DNA from 4 places in the Streptomyces sp. S186 genome. Region 2 is predicted to be linked to each of the others. Evidence: riboswitches for the same ligand, from Rfam matches in the RefSeq annotation. Region 2 holds a riboswitch; each other region holds the start of a gene.
The links. A riboswitch is a leader RNA that binds a small molecule or an ion and turns the genes downstream of it on or off. The one in region 2 is predicted to bind cyclic di-AMP.
Positions count from the first base shown of each region.

Region 1 (4,319 bases), 1.1 Mb from region 2:
TGGGAGCCGTCACTTCCTTCCCTGCGAGGCGAAGGCGACCGGCGGGGTGCGGGCCCGGTCGTCTGAAGGAGGAAGCTAGGCCCGGGGTCAGGACGAGAAACCCCCTTGCCCGGCATTGCCCGTTTCCGACCGCGTGCGACGCGGGGATGACCGGCCCGCCGCCCGTGGCGGAGCCGAGCGGCGGCGGGCCCTGACCGAAGCGGGCATCGCGGGCGCCCTGCCGGAAAGGGCGTGCTATGGGACGGATACGATCCAGCACTATGGACGTAGTAATCAATGTCTTCGTCGCCCTGCACATCATCGGCATCGCCTCCCTTCTGGGCGGCTTCCTGACGCAGATGAAGGCGATGGGCGCGGGCACCGCCCGCTTCGTGCCGGCGATGTTGCACGGTGCGCTGACGATGCTGGTCACCGGCATCGTGCTGGTCGGCCTGAACCAGATGCAGGGCGCGTCGCTCAACAACATCAAGATCGGCATCAAGATGGCCGTCCTGGTGGTGATCCTGGCGCTGGTCTACGTCAAGCGCGACGAGGAGAAGCTCCCCAAGCCGCTGTTCGGCGCGGTCGGCGGGCTCACCATGTTCAACATCTTCCTCGCGGTGCTCTGGACCTGAGCCCCACGGGCGCCCGCCCCCGTACCGTCCGACGGCTCACCGCGCGGTCATCCCGCTCCCGCTCCGTACTACTCCGGAGGCGGAGGATGACCGCGCGGTGGCGTGTGTGGGGGTGGCCGTGGGGCCTTCGTACGGACGCGGGGCGCGCGCCCGTACGCCGGCTACCCGGGCCGGACGCTCCCGTAGATCGGCATGTAGTAGATCGACTCCACCCGGACGCTGGCTCCCGGGTGCGGGGCGTGGATCATCTTGCCGCCGCCGATGTACATCCCGACGTGGCTGATGTCGTTGAAGAAGAACACCAGGTCACCGGGCTGGAGATGGTCGGTGGATATCCGGGTGCCGGTCTTGACCTGGTCCCAGGTGGTGCGCGGCAGATCGACCCCGGCCGCCTTCCATGCGGCCTGCGTCAGGCCCGAGCAGTCGTAGGAGCTGGGCCCCGTCGCGCCCCAGACGTAGGGCTTGCCCATCTGGGCGCGGGCGAAGGCGAGCGCCTTTTCGGCCTTGGTGGAGTAGGTGCCGCCGTCGGACGTGCCGCCGCCGGAGTCCTGGCCGGTGCCGGTGCCGCCGCCGGGCTGCTGCCGCCGCTTCTCGGCCTCCTTCCGGGCCTGCTCGGCGGCCTTCCGCTGAGCCTCCGCCTCCTTCCGCCGCTCCAGTTCGGCCAGCCGCGCCTTCTCCTGGGCGGTCAGCCGGGACAGCAGCTGCCGGGCCTCGGCCAGCTTGGCCTGAACGTTTCGCTTGGTCTCCTTCAGGGATGCCTGCGACTCCTGGAGGCCCTCCAGGCTGTGGGTCGCCTCCGTCCGCTGGCGGGCGGCGGCCGCGGCCTGCTCCTGGTAGTCCGTGATCGCCTGCTTCTGCCGCCCGGTGAGCTGCTCCATCAGGTGGTTGCGGTCGACGAACTGCTGCGGGTCCTTGGCCAGCATCAGCTGGGCGGTCGGGTTGATCCCGCCCGTCTGGTACTGCGCCGAGGCGAACGCGCCCAGCCGGCGCCGGGACTCGTTCATCTTGTCCGCGCGCCGGGCCGCCTCGTCGAGCAGACGGTTCACGGTGCGCTGCTGGCCGTCCGCCTGCTCCTTGGCGGCGTTGTACTTCTGGGTGGCCACCTCGGCCTGCTGGTACAGGTCGTCGACCTTCTGCTTGACCTCCTCGATGCTCGGCTGCGGCGCCTTGGGGGCGGCGTTCGCGGTCTGCGAGAGCAGCGTGACCGAGGCCAGGGCGGCGGTGGTGAGCCCGGCCGCCGTGCGACGGCCGCCGGGCGTGGCGAGTATGGGGGTGCGCGGCTTGCGGTGGGACGCCAAGGCCGGCGACTCCTTCCGTGGACCGCCTACCGGGTTAGCTGTCGGGTTCGGGCTCGGGCGGTGTGCTGACGGAAGGCTTGCCCTACGACCCGTGCGTCCGCCTGGCGACGGCCGCACCGGTCGATTCACCCCGGTGGTGCGTGTGGGTCCCCGGCTCCGGGTGCCTGACGGCAGGGCCGGACTCGGCGGGGGCGGCCCGTGCGGACGCTGTCGTCCGCTGGGACGGCGGGCTGCCCGAGCGAGACCGTAGCCAACTCGTGTGGCCCCTGTGAAGGCTGGTGTTCGATATGCCCGAAACCTTTTCGTGACCTGAATGTGAGCGGCCCCAGGTTTGCGCACGGCCGCACACGGTACCGCCCCATCCGATGCATTACCGGCCAATCCGCCACTCCACAACCGCTTGTCAGTGCGGCCGCCTAGACTCGGTGGGCGATGAGCAGCCTCTTTGACGACAGCTTCCTGGCGGATCTCGGCCCCCCGGACGAGGACGAGCACGGCCCGGCCCCGGAGGAGATGCCCGCCGACCTCTTCGGCGGGAGGTTCGACGCGCCCGCGCCCAGGGAGCCGTACTACCGCGACGGCGCCGCCCGCCCGGCCATCGACCCGGCGGCGCTCCTGGAGGGGCTCAACGACCAGCAGAAGGCCGCCGTGGTTCACAGCGGCAGCCCGCTGCTGATCGTCGCCGGCGCCGGCTCCGGCAAGACCCGGGTGCTCACCCACCGCATCGCCCACCTGCTCGCCGAGCGCCACGTCCACCCCGGCCAGATCCTCGCGATCACCTTCACCAACAAGGCCGCGGGCGAGATGAAGGAGCGCGTGGAGGACCTGGTCGGCCCCCGCGCCAACGCCATGTGGGTCTCCACCTTCCACAGCGCCTGCGTCCGCATCCTGCGCCGCGAGTCCAAGAAGCTGGGCTTCACGTCCTCCTTCTCGATCTACGACGCGGCCGACTCCAAGCGCCTGATGGCCCTGGTCTGCCGCGACCTCGATCTGGACCCCAAGCGCTTCCCGCCGAAGTCGTTCAGCGCGAAGATCTCCAACCTCAAGAACGAGCTCATCGACGAGGAGACCTTCGCGGGCACGGCGGCCGACGGGTTCGAGAAGACCCTGGCCCAGGCGTACGCGATGTACCAGGCCCGGCTGCGCGAGGCCAACGCCCTGGACTTCGACGACATCATCATGACGACGGTCCATCTGCTCCAGGCGTTCCCGGACGTCGCCGAGCACTACCGCCGCCGCTTCCGCCACGTCCTCGTCGACGAGTACCAGGACACCAACCACGCCCAGTACACCCTCGTCCGCGAGCTCGTCGGCCCCGGCACCGACGAGACGCCCGCCGCCGAACTCTGCGTCGTCGGTGACGCCGACCAGTCGATCTACGCCTTCCGCGGTGCCACGATCCGCAACATCCTCCAGTTCGAGGAGGACTACCCGGACGCCACCACGATCCTGCTGGAGCAGAACTACCGCTCCTCGCAGACGATCCTCTCCGCCGCCAACGCCGTCATCGAGCGCAACGAGAACCGCCGCCCCAAGAACCTCTGGACGGACGCCGGCGCCGGCCCCAAGATCACCGGCTATGTCGCCGACACCGAGCACGACGAGGCCCAGTTCGTCGCCGACGAGATCGACCGGCTCACCGACGCCGGCGACGCCAAGGCCGGCGACGTCGCGGTCTTCTACCGCACCAACGCCCAGTCCCGCGTCTTCGAGGAGATCTTCATCCGGGTCGGGCTGCCCTACAAGGTCGTCGGCGGCGTGCGCTTCTACGAGCGCAAGGAGGTCCGCGACATCCTCGCCTACCTCCGGGTGCTCGCCAACCCCGAGGACGCCGTCCCGCTGCGCCGGATCCTCAACGTCCCCAAGCGCGGCATCGGCGACCGCGCCGAGGCGATGATCGAGGCCCTGGCGCTGCGCGAGAAGATCACCTTCCCGCAGGCGCTGCGCCGGGTCGACGAGGCGTACGGCATGGCCGCCCGCTCCGCCAACGCCGTCAAGCGGTTCAACGCCCTGATGGAGGAGCTGCGGACGATCGTGGAGTCCGGGGCCGGTCCCGCCACGGTCCTGGAGGCCGTCATGGAGCGCACCGGCTATCTCGCCGAACTCCAGGCGTCCACCGACCCCCAGGACGAGACCCGGATCGAGAACCTCCAGGAACTCGCCTCCGTGGCCCTGGAGTTCGAGCAGGAGCGCGGCGACGACAACCCCGGCACGCTCGCCGACTTCCTGGAGCAGGTCGCCCTGGTCGCCGACTCCGACCAGATCCCCGACGAGGACGAGGACGGCACGGGCGTCATCACCCTCATGACCCTGCACACCGCCAAGGGCCTGGAGTTCCCGGTCGTCTTCCTGACCGGCATGGAGGACGGCGTCTTCCCGCACATGCGGGCGCTCGGCCAGACCAAGG
Region 1 is NZ_CP193932.1:3,353,046-3,357,364, reverse strand. It holds gene ACRAS8_RS14045 (hypothetical protein) at 261-614, shown strand; gene ACRAS8_RS14040 (NlpC/P60 family protein) at 776-1,912, opposite strand; cyclic di-AMP (ydaO/yuaA leader) riboswitch at 1,921-2,095, opposite strand; gene pcrA (DNA helicase PcrA) at 2,345-4,319, shown strand, end outside.
Region 1: linked by a shared signal. The riboswitch ahead of ACRAS8_RS14040 (NlpC/P60 family protein) and the one ahead of ACRAS8_RS09275 (M23 family metallopeptidase) in region 2 are both predicted to bind cyclic di-AMP.

Region 2 (4,319 bases):
CGGACCGGATGGGCTCGCTGCTGGTCGCGCTCGACGAGGAGTCCTTGGAGAACCAGCGCGACGTCGTCAAGAACGAGCGCCGCCAGCGCTACGACAACGTCCCCTACGGCACGGCCTTCGAGAAGCTGACGGCCATGGCCTACCCCGAGGGGCACCCGTACCACCACACGCCCATCGGGTCGATGGCCGACCTCGACGCCGCCTCCCTGGAGGACGCGCGGGCCTTCTTCCGCACGTACTACGCGCCCAACAACGCGGTCCTGTCCGTCGTGGGCGACATCGACCCCGAGCAGACGCTGGCCTGGGTGGAGAAGTACTTCGGCTCGATCCCGTCGCACGACGGCAAGCAGCCGCCGCGCGACGGCAGCCTGCCGGAGATCATCGGTGACCAGCTCCGCACCGTCGTCAAGGAGGACGTCCCCTCCCGGGCCCTGATGGCCGCCTACCGCCTCCCGCAGGACGGCTCCCGCGAGGCCGACGCCGCCGACATCGCGCTCACCATCCTGGGCGGCGGTGAGTCCTCGCGCCTGTACAACCGCCTGGTGCGCCGTGACCGGAGCGCGGTCGCCGCCGGCTTCGGCCTGCTGCGGCTGGCCGGTGCGCCCTCGCTGGGCTGGCTGGACGTGAAGACGTCCGGCGGCACGGAGGTGCCCGCCATTGAGGCCGCTGTCGACGAGGAACTGGCCCGTTTCGCCGATGAGGGCCCGACTCCTGAGGAGATGGAGCGGGCCCAGGCCCAGCTGGAGCGCGAATGGCTGGACCGGCTCGCCACGGTCAGCGGCCGCGCCGACGAACTGTGCCGCTTCGCCGTCCTGTTCGGCGACCCGCAGCTCGCGCTGACCGCCGTCCAGCGCGTCCTGGAGATCAGCCCGCTGGAGGTGCAGGCGGTCGCCAAGGCCCGGCTGCGCCCCGACAACCGCGCCGTGCTCGTCTACGAGCCCACCGCGCAGACCGACGCCGCCGGCACCGAGGAAGAGGAGGCGGCCAAGTGACCGACGCCACCACCCCCGCAGACGCCCCCGTGAGCACCATGGAATTCCACCCGCAGCCCCGGGGCGGCGCCCCCAAGCCGTGGGCCTTTCCCGCCCCCGAGCGCAGCCGGCTGGCCAACGGCCTGACCCTCCTGACCAGCCACCGCCCCGGCCAGCAGGTCGTCGCCGTGGAGGTCAACCTCGTCGCGCCCCTGGAGGCCGAGCCCGAGGGCCTCGACGGCGTCGCCACGATCATGGCCCGCGCCCTGTCCGAGGGCACCGACAAGTACACCGCCGAGGAGTTCGCCGCCGAGCTGGAGCGCTGCGGCGCCACCCTGGACGCGCACGCCGACCACCCCGGTGTACGGGTCTCCCTGGAGGTCCCGGCCTCCCGGCTGCCGCGCGCCCTCGGCCTGCTCGCCGACGCGCTGCGCGCCCCCGCCTTCCCGGACAGCGAGATCGAGCGGCTGGTCCGCAACCGCCTCGACGAGATCCCGCACGAGCTGGCCAACCCGGCCCGGCGTGCCGCGATGGCGCTCTCCAAGGAGCTGTTCCCGGCCACCTCCCGGATGTCGCGGCCCCGTCAGGGCACCGAGGAGACCGTGGCGCGGATCGACGCGGCCGCCGTCCGGGCCTTCTACGACGCCCACGTCCGCCCGGCCACCGGCACCGCCGTCATCGTCGGCGACTTCACCGGCGTCGACCTGGACGCGGCGCTGGCCGACACCCTGGGCGCCTGGACGGGCTCCACCGCCGAACCGTGGAAGCCCTCGCCGGTAGTCGCCGACGACACCGGCCGCGTGGTGATCGTCGACCGTCCCGGTGCCGTCCAGACGCAGCTGCTCATCGGGCGGATCGGTGCCGACCGGCACGACCAGGTATGGCCCGCCCAGGTGCTCGGCACGTACTGCCTGGGCGGCACCCTCACGTCCCGTCTGGACCGCGTGCTGCGCGAGGAGAAGGGCTACACCTACGGGGTGCGCTCCTTCGGACAGGTACTGCGCTCCACCGCCCCGTCGTCCCCGGAGGGGGCCACCGGCGCCGCCCTGCTCGCCATCAGCGGGTCGGTGGACACCGCGTCCACCGGGCCGGCCCTCCAGGACCTGTGGACGGTGCTGCGCACCCTCGCGGCAGAGGGGCTGACGGACGCCGAGCGCGATGTCGCGGTGCAGAACCTCGTCGGTGTCGCGCCGCTGAAGTACGAGACCGCCGCGGCGGTCGCCGGCACGCTGGCCGACCAGGTGGAGCAGCAGCTCCCCGACGACTACCAGGCGCAGTTGTACGTCCGGCTCGCGGAGACCGGCACCGTCGAGGCGACCGCCGCGGTCGTCAACGCCTTCCCGGTGGACCGGCTGGTGACGGTCCTGGTGGGTGACGCGGCCCAGATCGCCGAACCGGTCAAGGCGTTGGGCATCGGCGAGGCGACGGTCGTCAGCGGCTGACCCTCGGTGTGACGGGCCCTCACCCGACGGCTCGTCATCTGTCGACAAAGCGGCTCCCGTGGCAGGCACTTGCCACGGGAGCCGCTTCGCGTGTGCGTCATGTCCCGCCGGGTCAGCGGTGAGAATGACCGTGGGAACCGCGCTGCGCGGACGGTCGAGGGTGCCCGGCCGGTTGTGCCGGTTGCCCGATTCGCGTGTGGCGTGGCGCACAAAAATCCGGTTCTGTTTGCCGATCGAAAGTTGTCCCGATTAGCGTCGGTCCGGCTGTTCGTCACAAGTCCGCCACACCAGTGGCACCGGACAGTCATCGCCGAGTCCCCGTATGGCGCGAGCCAGGGGAGCCGGGGACCCACATGTCCCTTGGGGTGAATCGGGCGCCTCCCCGGAGGGGCCCGTAGGAGACCTTCCTGCTCCGAACCCGTCAGCTAACCCGGTAGGCGAGAAGGAAGGAAAGGACCAGCCCCTACATGGCGTTCACCCGTGCCACCGGGAAGCACCGCCGCGCGAGTCGCACCGCTCGCACCACCCGCAACCTCGCCGGCATAGCCACCCTCGCCGCCTCCGGTGTCGTGGCCTCCGTGGCGTCGCCCGCGCTGGCCGCCACGGACGAGCCCGCTCCCCACGACACCGGCCTCCAGCAGGCCGTCGTGATGGGTGACGAACTCGCCGTCCGGATCGAGGCCCAGGCGGACGCGCAGCAGGCCGCCGCCGAGGCCGCGGTGGCCAGGGCGAAGGCCGAGGCGGAGGCCGTTCGGCGCGCCGAGGTGGCGAAGAAGAAGGCCGACGAGGAGCGCGCGGCCAAGGAGCGCGCCGCCCGCGAGGCCGAGCGCAAGCGCCTCAACACCTTCGTCGCCCCTGTGACCGGTTCCTATGTCTCCACGGCGTACAAGGCGTCCAGCGGCCTGTGGTCCTCGGGCAGCCACACCGGCATCGACTTCCACGCCGCCTACGGCACTCCCGTTCACGCGGTCGGTTCGGGCACCGTCGTCGAGGCTGGCTGGGGCGGCGCGTACGGCAACAACGTCGTGATCAAGATGAACGACGGTACGTACACCCAATACGGTCACCTTTCGTCGATCGGGGTGACGGTCGGCCAGGCGGTCACCCCCGGGCAGCAGATCGCCCTCTCCGGCAACACCGGCAACACCACGGGCCCGCACCTCCACTTCGAGGCGCGGACCGGCCCGGACTACGGTTCGGACATCGACCCGGTCGCCTACCTCCGCGCGCACGGCGTCACCGTCTGACCCATCTGGACCTCCGCCGCAACACCGTCCCCCGGAGCCCCGGCCCGCCACCCCGGCAGGCCGGGGCTCCGCCGTATCCCGGGAAAGGCCGGCACAGGGTCCGCGGGAGTGGCCGCGCATCGGCCGAAAAGCTCCGGTGGATTCACGAGATCCCGAGGGAGAATTCCCCATGGTCGAATAGGGTCAGGGAATGTTGTCAGAGGGGCGGCGTTCCCGGGGATTACGGCGGAGGCACGGACGATGCGAGGCCATATTTCCGCGCATGCGGTGTGCACGGCGATTCGCGACGATATTGTCTCCGGCGCGCTGGCGCCGGGCAGTCGGCTGATCGAGGACATTCTCGCCGCGCGGTACGGCGTATCCAGGGTCCCCGTACGGGAAGCGCTGCGCACTCTCCAGTCCGAAGGCTTCGTCACCACCCGCCATCACGCCGGCGCCTGTGTCGCCGAACTGACCGAGCAGGAGGCCGCCGACCTCCTCGATCTGCGCGCCCTCGTGGAGCCGTTGGGCGCCGCCCGCGCTGCCGCCCGCCGCACCTCCGCCCATCTGAAGGTGCTGCGCGGCCTGGTACGGCTCGGCCGCGAGCGGGCCCGGCACGGCCACCCCGCCGACCTGCGCCAACTGGACGGCTGGTTCCACGAAACGCTCGCCCAGGCGGC
Region 2 is NZ_CP193932.1:2,204,259-2,208,577, reverse strand. It holds gene ACRAS8_RS09285 (M16 family metallopeptidase) at 1-992, shown strand, start outside; gene ACRAS8_RS09280 (M16 family metallopeptidase) at 1,031-2,413, shown strand; cyclic di-AMP (ydaO/yuaA leader) riboswitch at 2,712-2,867, shown strand; gene ACRAS8_RS09275 (M23 family metallopeptidase) at 2,881-3,660, shown strand; gene ACRAS8_RS09270 (GntR family transcriptional regulator) at 3,901-4,319, shown strand, end outside.

Region 3 (4,319 bases), 2.3 Mb from region 2:
GGTCGGCTCGGCGTCGTGGGCCGCGGCGACGGTGTCGAGGGCCTCCAGGACGCGAGGGCCGCGGTCGGTCGCCAGATAGGCGGCGGCCTTCTCCGAACGGGCGCTGTCGACGCCGGCGCCCGGGCGGTACTTGCCGGTCAGGAAGCCGGAGGCGAGCGCGTAGTACGGGACCGCGGCGATGCCGTTGCGGGCGGCGACGTCGGCGAGTTCGCCCTCGTAGCGGTCGCGGGCGACGAGGTTGTACTCGGGCTGGAGGGCGACGTAGCGGGCCACGCCCTCGCGGTCGGAGAAGTCCAGCGACTCCTGGAGGCGCCGGGCGGAGATGTTGGAGGCGGCGATCTCCCGGACCTTGCCCGCCCTGACGAGGTCGTCGAGGGCGGTGAGGAACTCGCCGACCTCGACGGACTCGTCGTCGTAGTGGGTGTAGTAGAGGTCGATGTGGTCCGTGCGGAGGCGGCTCAGGGAGAGGTCGACGGCGGCCTTGATGGTGGCGGCGGACAGGCCCTTGTAGTCGGGGTGGGCGCCGACCTTGGTGGCGATGACGACGTCGTCGCGGTTGCCGCGGGAGGCGAGCCAGTTGCCGAGGACGGTCTCGGACTCACCGCCCTTGTTGCCGGGGGCCCACGCCGAGTACACGTCGGCGGTGTCGATGAAGTTGCCGCCGCCGGCGACGTAGGCGTCGAGCACGGCGAAGGACTCGGCCTCGTCGGCCGTCCAGCCGAAGACGTTGCCGCCGAGGCAGAGCGTGGAGACGGACAGCGAACCGAGCGACTTCGGGGCGGGCGTGGAGCTCTGGGCGTGTGTCACGTTCATGATCCGTGGAACACCGGGACGCCGGAGGGTGTTCCCCGCGCGGAGCCGCCGGCGCGTCGCACGTGCCCGGCCCGGAGCGTGCGTCGGCTGCCCACCGGGCGGTGGGCAGCCGGCCGGTCCGTCAGACGGCGGCCCCGCGGTCGCGCAGCCAGGGCAGCGGGTCCGCCGGGGCGCCGGCGTCCGGACGGACCTCCAGATGGAGGTGCGGGACGGTGGCGTTCCCGGTGGCGCCGACGCGGCCGATCACGTCGCCCGTGTGGACCCGGCCCGCCGTTCTGACCATCGAGGACAGGTGGCAGAACCACAGCTCCGTGCCGTCGTCGAGGGTGAGGACGATGCGGTAGCCGTAGGCACCGGCCCAGCCCGCCTGGGTGATGGTCCCGTCGTGAACGGCCTTGACCAGCGTGCCCGTTGGGGCGGTGAAGTCCTGCCCGGTGTGCTCCGCGGCCCAGCGGTCACCGGCCTGCCCGAAGCCGGTGCCGAGGGTGTACGAGGAGACCGGGGCGGCGACGGACGTCTTCGCCTGGTGGGCGGGGTGCTCGGCCTCCGCCACCGGGTGCCGGGCCTCCGGCGCCGCCGCCTGGTGCTCGGTCTCCGCGGCCGCCGTGCCCTGCGGCTGCGCCGCCTCCTCCGTGGTCGCGGTCGGCTCCGCGGCCTCCGGCTGAGGGCCGGGCGCGTCCTGGGCCGTCTGCGGGGCGGCGGCCTGCTCCCCGGTGCCCTGCCGGGTGTCGGCCTGCTGGAGGATGCGGTGGCGCAGCGCCTCGGCCGGGCCCGCGGGGCGGGTGGCCCCGGCGGCCTCGGGGGCGGCAGCGGCCCGGGAGGGCGCCGCGGTGCTGCCGGCGGCCGCGGCGGAGAGCGTCGCGGGCGCGTCCTGGAGCGTCCCGGCGGTGTCGTCGACCGCCCCGCCGGGGTCGGGCATCGATATCGGCACCGGCGGCCGGCCCTCGGCCGCGGCCACCCCGCTCGCGCCGACCGCCGCGATCACGCCGACGCCGAGCGCCGTGCCGCCGCGCGCGAGACCGACGCCGCGCGGTCTGGCCACCCGGTGCCGGCCGCGGAGAGAGCGGCCGGCGTCGCCGTCGTCCGCCTCGTCGCCCGGGAGCCAGTCGTCCGCGTCGCCGTCGCCCGCGAGGCCGGGGGCCGGCTCGTCACCGGACGGCCGGCCCTGCGCCGGCTCGCCCTGGGGCCCCTGGGGTGCCTGGGGCACCGGCGATGTCCGGGCCGCCTGGGAGGACTGGTCATGGAGGAACGGCTCCTGAGGCGGCATGCCGTCCGTCAATTCCCCGTGGGCCACGGGGAATTGGGCCGGCACGACGGGAGAGCCGGGACCGGTGGGGACGCCGAGACCGGCGGGGCCACCGAGACCGACCGCGGCACCGAAGTCGGCGGGGCCGCCGAGGCCATGGGTGGACGGGCCATGAGGCGCGGGCCTGTTGGACGCCACGGGGGCGCTCTCCTTTCCTTCCTTCTCGCCTACCGGGTTAGCTGACGGGTTCGGAGCAGGAAGGTCTCCTACAAGCACCCCCTGGCGAGAGGCGCCCGATTCACCCCAAGATGGTGGTTCCCCGGTTCCCTCGACTCAATTCCCGGCATTTCCAGGCGGACCCGACAGCGCCCGCGAAACCGGCCGATCCGGGCGAGTCGACACGGGTCGAGGCACGGGTCGCAACCGTTCGAACCGTCGGCTCGGGCGGGTGACATGAGGGCGTTCTGGACGTGCGGGAACAGCGCGTACAGGATTCGGCGTCGGCGCACGGTGCCGCCACTGGCGACGGCTGGGACGACCGCGCTCCGTTATCGGACAGTAATAGAGACGGCGAGGGAAATCCAAGCGTTCCCACGAATCCGCGGGCGTTCCGAAAGCCCCTCACAGGAGCCCGGGCGAGGACTTTTGCTGTCATCTCGTCCGTAAACGGGGCGAGTTGACACCGCTCGACCAAACGATCTCGCAACGATTGTGCGCCAGTTGTTATGCGGAGGGGCGCATCGCGATCACGGAGCGTGAGGGCGATAACGTCGCCTCATGGTCGTCAACGTCGCGAACACCGGAAACGCCGGGAACTCCGTCAGCAACCCGCAGGAAGTGGCGGCCAGGTACCGGGAGTTCTCCTGGCAGCAGGCGCGGGGCCGGTCCGACGCCCACGAGGAGCTGGCCGCCCGGATCGGCCGGGACGACGAACTGTGCGAGCTGCTCGCGGCCTCGCTGCCGGCCGGCAACAAGCAGCAGCCCAACCTCCTGCTCGCCGCGGTGCGCTATCTCGACGGCCCGCACGCGGAGTCGGGACCGCGCGGCGAGTCGGCGTACGGGCGCTGGCGCGAGTGGACCATCCGGCACTGGGACGAGGTCCGCGCGGTGATCATGAGCCGCGCCACCCAGACCAACGAACCGGCCCGCTGCGCCACGCTGCTGCCCCTGCTGGCCCGTCTGCCGCAGCCGCTGGCCCTCCTGGAGGTCGGCACCTCGGCGGGGCTGTGCCTGCACCCGGACCGCTACCGCTACCGGTACGTCCAGGAGGGGCGGCCCGGGGAGTACGGCCCTTACGGGAGCGACGGCGGGGAAGGCGGCGCGGTCCTCACGGGCGGCGCCGCGGACAGCCCGGTCACCTTCACCTGCCGGACCAGCGGCCCCCCGCCCGGCGGCGACGGCGACGCGGCGGCACTGCCCGGCACGCCGCCCGAGATCGTCTGGCGCGGCGGCATCGACCTGGACCCGCTCGACCCGGTCGGCGAGCCGGACGACCTGCGCTGGCTGCGCGCCCTCGTCTGGCCCGGCGACGAGGCCCGTACGGCGCGGCTCTCGGCGGCCGTCGAGGCGGTGCGGGGCGCGCCGCGCCCGGTCCTGGTGCGCGGCGACCTGATCGACGAGCTGCCGGCGCTGGCCGCCCAGGCGCCGCCCGAGGCGACCCTCGTGGTGTTCCACAGCTCGGTGCTGAACTACCTTCCGCCCGCCCGGCGCGAGGAGTTCGCCCGCCTCGTGCGGTCGCTGCTCGCCGAACGGGACGGCGGGGGCCACTGGATCTCCCAGGAGCACCACAGCGTGCTCCCGTGGATCGGCGCGCCGGAGCACCGCTCCACGGGGCCGGACGACGGCCTGCTGCTGACCCTCGCCCTGGACGAGCGCCCGGTCGCCCTGACGGGCCCGCACGGCCAGCACGTGCGCTGGCTCGGCCCCGCACTGCCGTAGGCGCACGGGGCGGCCGAGCTCGGCCCGGAGGAGGCGCCCTCAGTGCCCTATGCCCCCAGGGGGCGCTGGACCGCCACCAGGGCCATGTCGTCCGCGGGGCCCCCGCGGGTGTGCCGGGCGACGTCCTCGACCACCACGTCCAGCAGGTCGTCGGGCCCGCTGAACTGACTGCCGCGCAACCGGGCGCGCGGGTCGTAGAACCGGCCGGCCCGGTCCCGGGCCTCGGTCACCCCGTCGGTGAACAGGAGCAGCAGCGCCCCGGCCGGGAGGAACGTCTCGTCCGAACGGTCCGGCCGGCCGCCCAGGTCGCCCAGGCCGAGCG
Region 3 is NZ_CP193932.1:4,469,676-4,473,994, reverse strand. It holds gene ACRAS8_RS19235 (aldo/keto reductase) at 1-813, opposite strand, end outside; gene ACRAS8_RS19230 (M23 family metallopeptidase) at 935-2,257, opposite strand; cyclic di-AMP (ydaO/yuaA leader) riboswitch at 2,269-2,415, opposite strand; gene ACRAS8_RS19225 (DUF2332 domain-containing protein) at 2,837-3,997, shown strand; gene ACRAS8_RS19220 (PP2C family protein-serine/threonine phosphatase) at 4,045-4,319, opposite strand, start outside.
Region 3: linked by a shared signal. The riboswitch ahead of ACRAS8_RS19230 (M23 family metallopeptidase) and the one ahead of ACRAS8_RS09275 (M23 family metallopeptidase) in region 2 are both predicted to bind cyclic di-AMP.

Region 4 (4,319 bases), 2.7 Mb from region 2:
AGCCGGCCCAGTCGTCCTCGAACAGCGGGTCCTCGATGGAGACGAGCGGGTACGCGGAGACCAGCTCCTCGTAGTACTCGGTCATCTCGGCGGCCGAGCGCTCCTTGCCCTCGAACTGGTACTTGCCGTCCTTGTAGAACTCGGAGGCGGCGACGTCCAGGGCGAGCGCGATGTCCTGGCCGGGGACGTAGCCGGCCTGCTTGATGGCCTCCAGGATGAGGTCCAGGGCCTCGCGGTTGGAGCCGAGGTTCGGGGCGAAGCCGCCCTCGTCGCCCAGGCCGGTGGCCAGGCCCTTGGCCTTCAGGACCTTCTTGAGGGTGTGGTAGACCTCGGCGCCCCAGCGCAGTGCCTCGGAGAAGGACTCCGCGCCGATCGGGGCGATCATGAACTCCTGGATGTCCACGTTGGAGTCGGCGTGCGAGCCGCCGTTCAGGATGTTCATCATCGGGACGGGCAGGACGTGCGCGTTCGGGCCGCCGAGGTAGCGGAACAGCGGCAGGTCGCTGGCCTCGGAGGCGGCGTGCGCGACGGCGAGCGAGACGCCGAGGATGGCGTTGGCGCCCAGCGAGCCCTTGTTGTCGGTGGCGTCCAGGTCGAACATCGCCTGGTCGATCAGCCGCTGCTCGGTCGCGTCGTAGCCGACCAGCTCCGGGCCGATCTGCTCGATGACGGCGAGAACGGCCTTCTCCACGCCCTTGCCGAGGTAGCGGTTGGGGTCGCCGTCCCGCAGCTCGATGGCCTCGAAGGCGCCGGTGGAGGCACCGGACGGCACGGCGGCACGGCCGGTGCTGCCGTCGTCGAGGCCGACCTCGACCTCGACCGTGGGATTACCTCGCGAGTCGAGAATTTCGCGGGCTACGACGACGTCGATGGACGGCACGTTGTCTCCTTCATGAGTGTCTGGAGTTCTCGGCATGAGCCTAACGGCCCTGGCGGGATCCGCTCGCCCGTGGCCCGCCCCGTGGGACGGAAAACCCCAACAAGCGAGCCAAAAGCCCAGTTCACGGGAGGTTTCCGCGCAATGTTCGCTATGCGGGGAACGCTGCGCCGGGCCGCCGGCCGGGCCCGGGAACGGAGAAGCCCCGCCGTGGCGCGCTCGGGGGTACGCGCCGCGGCGGGGCAGCTCTCGCGGGTCGCTCAGGCGACCGGTACGGCTCGGATGGCCGGTACGGCTCAGACGCTGAGCTTCTGACCCGGGAAGATCAGGTTGGGGTTGCCGCCGACGACGGACTTGTTGGCGGCGTAGAGCGCCTTCCAGTTGGTGCCGTGCGCCTTGGCGATCTTGGCGAGGGTGTCGCCCGCCTTGACGACGTAGGTGTCGCCGGTGCGGTGCGAGCGCTCCGGGGCCGGCTGGGCCTTCTCGGTCTTCTCGCGGGCCGGGGCGGACTTCTCGGCCGGGGCGGACTTCTTGGTGGTGCCCTGGCTCTTCTTGGTGGTCTCGGTGCCCTGGCTCTTCTTGGCGGTGGAGCCGGAGGGGTTGACGTTCGCGGCGGGACCACCGGAGGTCAGGCCGCCGGCGGCGGCGCAGCCCCAGGCACCCGGGCCCTGCATGGCGAGCAGCTTCTCGGCGACGGCGATCTGCTGCTCCTTGGTGGCCAGGTCGGCGCGGGGCGCGTACTTGGTACCACCGGCGGCGGCCCAGCTGGAGTTCGAGAACTGCAGGCCACCGTAGTAGCCGTTACCGGTGTTGATCGACCAGTTGCCGCTGGACTCGCACTGGGCGACCTTCTCCCAGGTGGCGACCGAGGCGGCGGAAGCAGAGGTGGCGCCCATCAGCGGGACGGCGACGGCGGCGCCGGCGACACCGGCCAGGGTGGCGACGCGGACGGCCTTGGAGCTGCGGCGGTGCTTGCCCTTGTTGATCAGCATCGTGCGTTCGTTTCCTCACCGACGCCTACGAGGTGAGCTGTCGGGTTCGGGCCGTGTGAGCTGCCCGGCCGCGTGTGCTGCACACACGGCTTCACCCCAAGCCGGCTGACCCGTTTTCACGGGCGGGGCCGGCACTTACCTTGGGTCCCCCGCTCCTGCCTTCGGCGCTTGCGCGTCGTCGACTCCGACCGCCGGCAGGATTCGGCGTGCGATCGAAGGGCCCGCTTTGGCGAGCGGTCCTGACCGTAAGCAGTAACCCTGTTGGTGTTCAAACCCCATCTTCTGAACCAAGTTGACCGTTTTTGATCAATGCACGGGCCATTTCCGCAGGTAGACCCCGGTATGGGAACGGGGGACGGGGCGCACCCCGCCCCCCGCAACGAGAGCCATATCTCACTTTTACGGAACGGCATGAAAACCGGCGAACTGCCGGTAACTACCCCTGCTTCCGCCCGAGATCGAGCAGCTGACCAGGCTGGATCAGGTCCGCGTCGGAGCCGATCACGTTCTGGTTGCGGTGGTAGAGCGCGGGCCAGCCGCCCGGCAGGTCATGGCTCTCGGCGATCGCTGACAGGTTGTCACCCGGGTGAACGCGGTAGCCGCCGTCGTCCGCCGGGCGCGTCCGGGGCTCCGTCCCGCCACGCGAGGCGTGTCGGCCGCTGCCGCCGTTCCGGGCGTCCCCGGTGTCCGTACCGTCGCCCGGTGCGCCGCGGTGCTTGCCGGTGGCAGGGGGTGTGGGGTGCGTCGGGTGAGACGGCTGTGTCGGCTGCTGTGTCGGCTGCTGCGTCGGGTCCGTGGCGTCGGACGAGCCCGACGGGTCGGTCGGTGCGGACGGGTCGGGCGAGGCGGGTGAGTCCGACGGGTCGTCGGACGGGGAGGCCGACGGTGTACCGGGCGTACCCGATGCCGGGTCGGACGGGGACGCCGAGTCGGAGGGGGTCCCGGAGTCGGACGGGGACGGCGAGTCGGACGGTGAGTCGGACGGTGAGGGGGTGGCGGAGGGCGAGCCGGACGGGGTGGACGGGTGGGCGGACGGATCGGGTGTGGCCGGCGGGGAGGCCGGGGCCTGGGAGCCGGAGCCACCGTCGGACGGCTCGGGGGTCGGCGTGCCCGGGCCGGCGTCGCCCGCGTCACCCGCGTCATCCGTCCCGCCGGAGGAGCCGCCGGAGTGGCCGCCGTGCGTCGGGCGCGGCGACGGGCGGCTGGTGGCGCCCGGGTCCACGCTGGGCGCGGGGCCGCCCTTGGTCAGTCCGGCGTGCAGCGCGCAGCTGGGGAACGCGTCCGGGCCGCGGTCGTGGAGTATCGCCTCGGCCACGGCTATCTGCTGGGCGCGACTGGCGAGGTCGGGGCGGGAGGCGTAGGCGGAGCCGCCGTAGTCGTCCCACATCTCCTGGGTGAGCTGGAGGCCGCCGTAGAAGCCGTTGCCGGTGGCGGCGCTCCAGACCCCGCCGCTCTCGCACTGTGCGACCCGGTCCCAGGTCGAGGCGTCGGCGGCGTGCGCACCGCCCGCGGTGAACAGCGGCAGGGCCAGGCCCGCGCCGGTCACTCCGGCCGTGACAAAGATGGCCGGTGCCTGTCGGGGGCGACGGTGCCGACCGTTCCCGGAACGCATGCGGTTGCCTTTCGCGCGGCGGTTGAGTTGTCGGATCGGCGGTTGCGAGGGGTGCCGTGCGGCAGCCCGGGGCCGCCCCCGATCGTCGGAGGAAAGGTAGCCGGGGTCACGGGCAGTCACAAGCCGGTGTAGCGGAGATCACGCAATGGTCACGTATGTGACGGAGCGTCAATTCTGCGGCTGTCGCTGGTCAGGCCCCGGTCGGGACGACTCGGGCGTGAACTCGGGCGACTGCTCGGGCGTGAACTCGACCGGCAGGGTGCGCAGTCCACGCATGATGAGCCCGCCGCGCCAGCGCAAATCGTCCGGTTCCGCCGCAAGTCGGAGGTCCGGGAGGCGGGTCAGCAGCGTCGCGAGCGCGGTCTGTCCTTCGAGGCGGGCGAGCGGTGCGCCGAGGCAGTAGTGGATGCCGTGCCCGTATCCCAGATGCGGGTTGTCACGCCGCGTGAGGTCGAGTACGTCCGGCTCGTCGAACCGCGCCGGGTCGCGGTCGGCGGCCGCCAGCACCACCAGGACCGGGTCCCCCTCGGCGATCCGCTGCCCGCCCAGCGTCAGCTCCCGGGTCGCGTACCGCCAGGTGGCCAGTTCCACGGGCCCGTCGTAGCGGAGCAGCTCCTCGACGGCGGTGGCGAGCAGCTCGTCGTCGCCGGCCGCGAGGGACTTCTGGAGCAGTTCGCGCTGGGCGGGATGGCGGAGCAGTGCGTAGGTGCCGTTGCCGATGAGATTGACCGTGGTCTCAAATCCGGCAAACAGCAACACAAAGCACATAGCGGCCGCCTCGTTCTCGGTGAGGTGCTCGCCGTGGTCGGAGGCCCGGATCAGGCCGGAGATCAGGTCG
Region 4 is NZ_CP193932.1:4,948,985-4,953,303, reverse strand. It holds gene eno (phosphopyruvate hydratase) at 1-916, opposite strand, end outside; gene ACRAS8_RS21435 (transglycosylase family protein) at 1,174-1,869, opposite strand; cyclic di-AMP (ydaO/yuaA leader) riboswitch at 1,877-2,046, opposite strand; gene ACRAS8_RS21430 (transglycosylase family protein) at 2,306-3,415, opposite strand; gene ACRAS8_RS21425 (cytochrome P450 family protein) at 3,650-4,319, opposite strand, start outside.
Region 4: linked by a shared signal. The riboswitch ahead of ACRAS8_RS21435 (transglycosylase family protein) and the one ahead of ACRAS8_RS09275 (M23 family metallopeptidase) in region 2 are both predicted to bind cyclic di-AMP.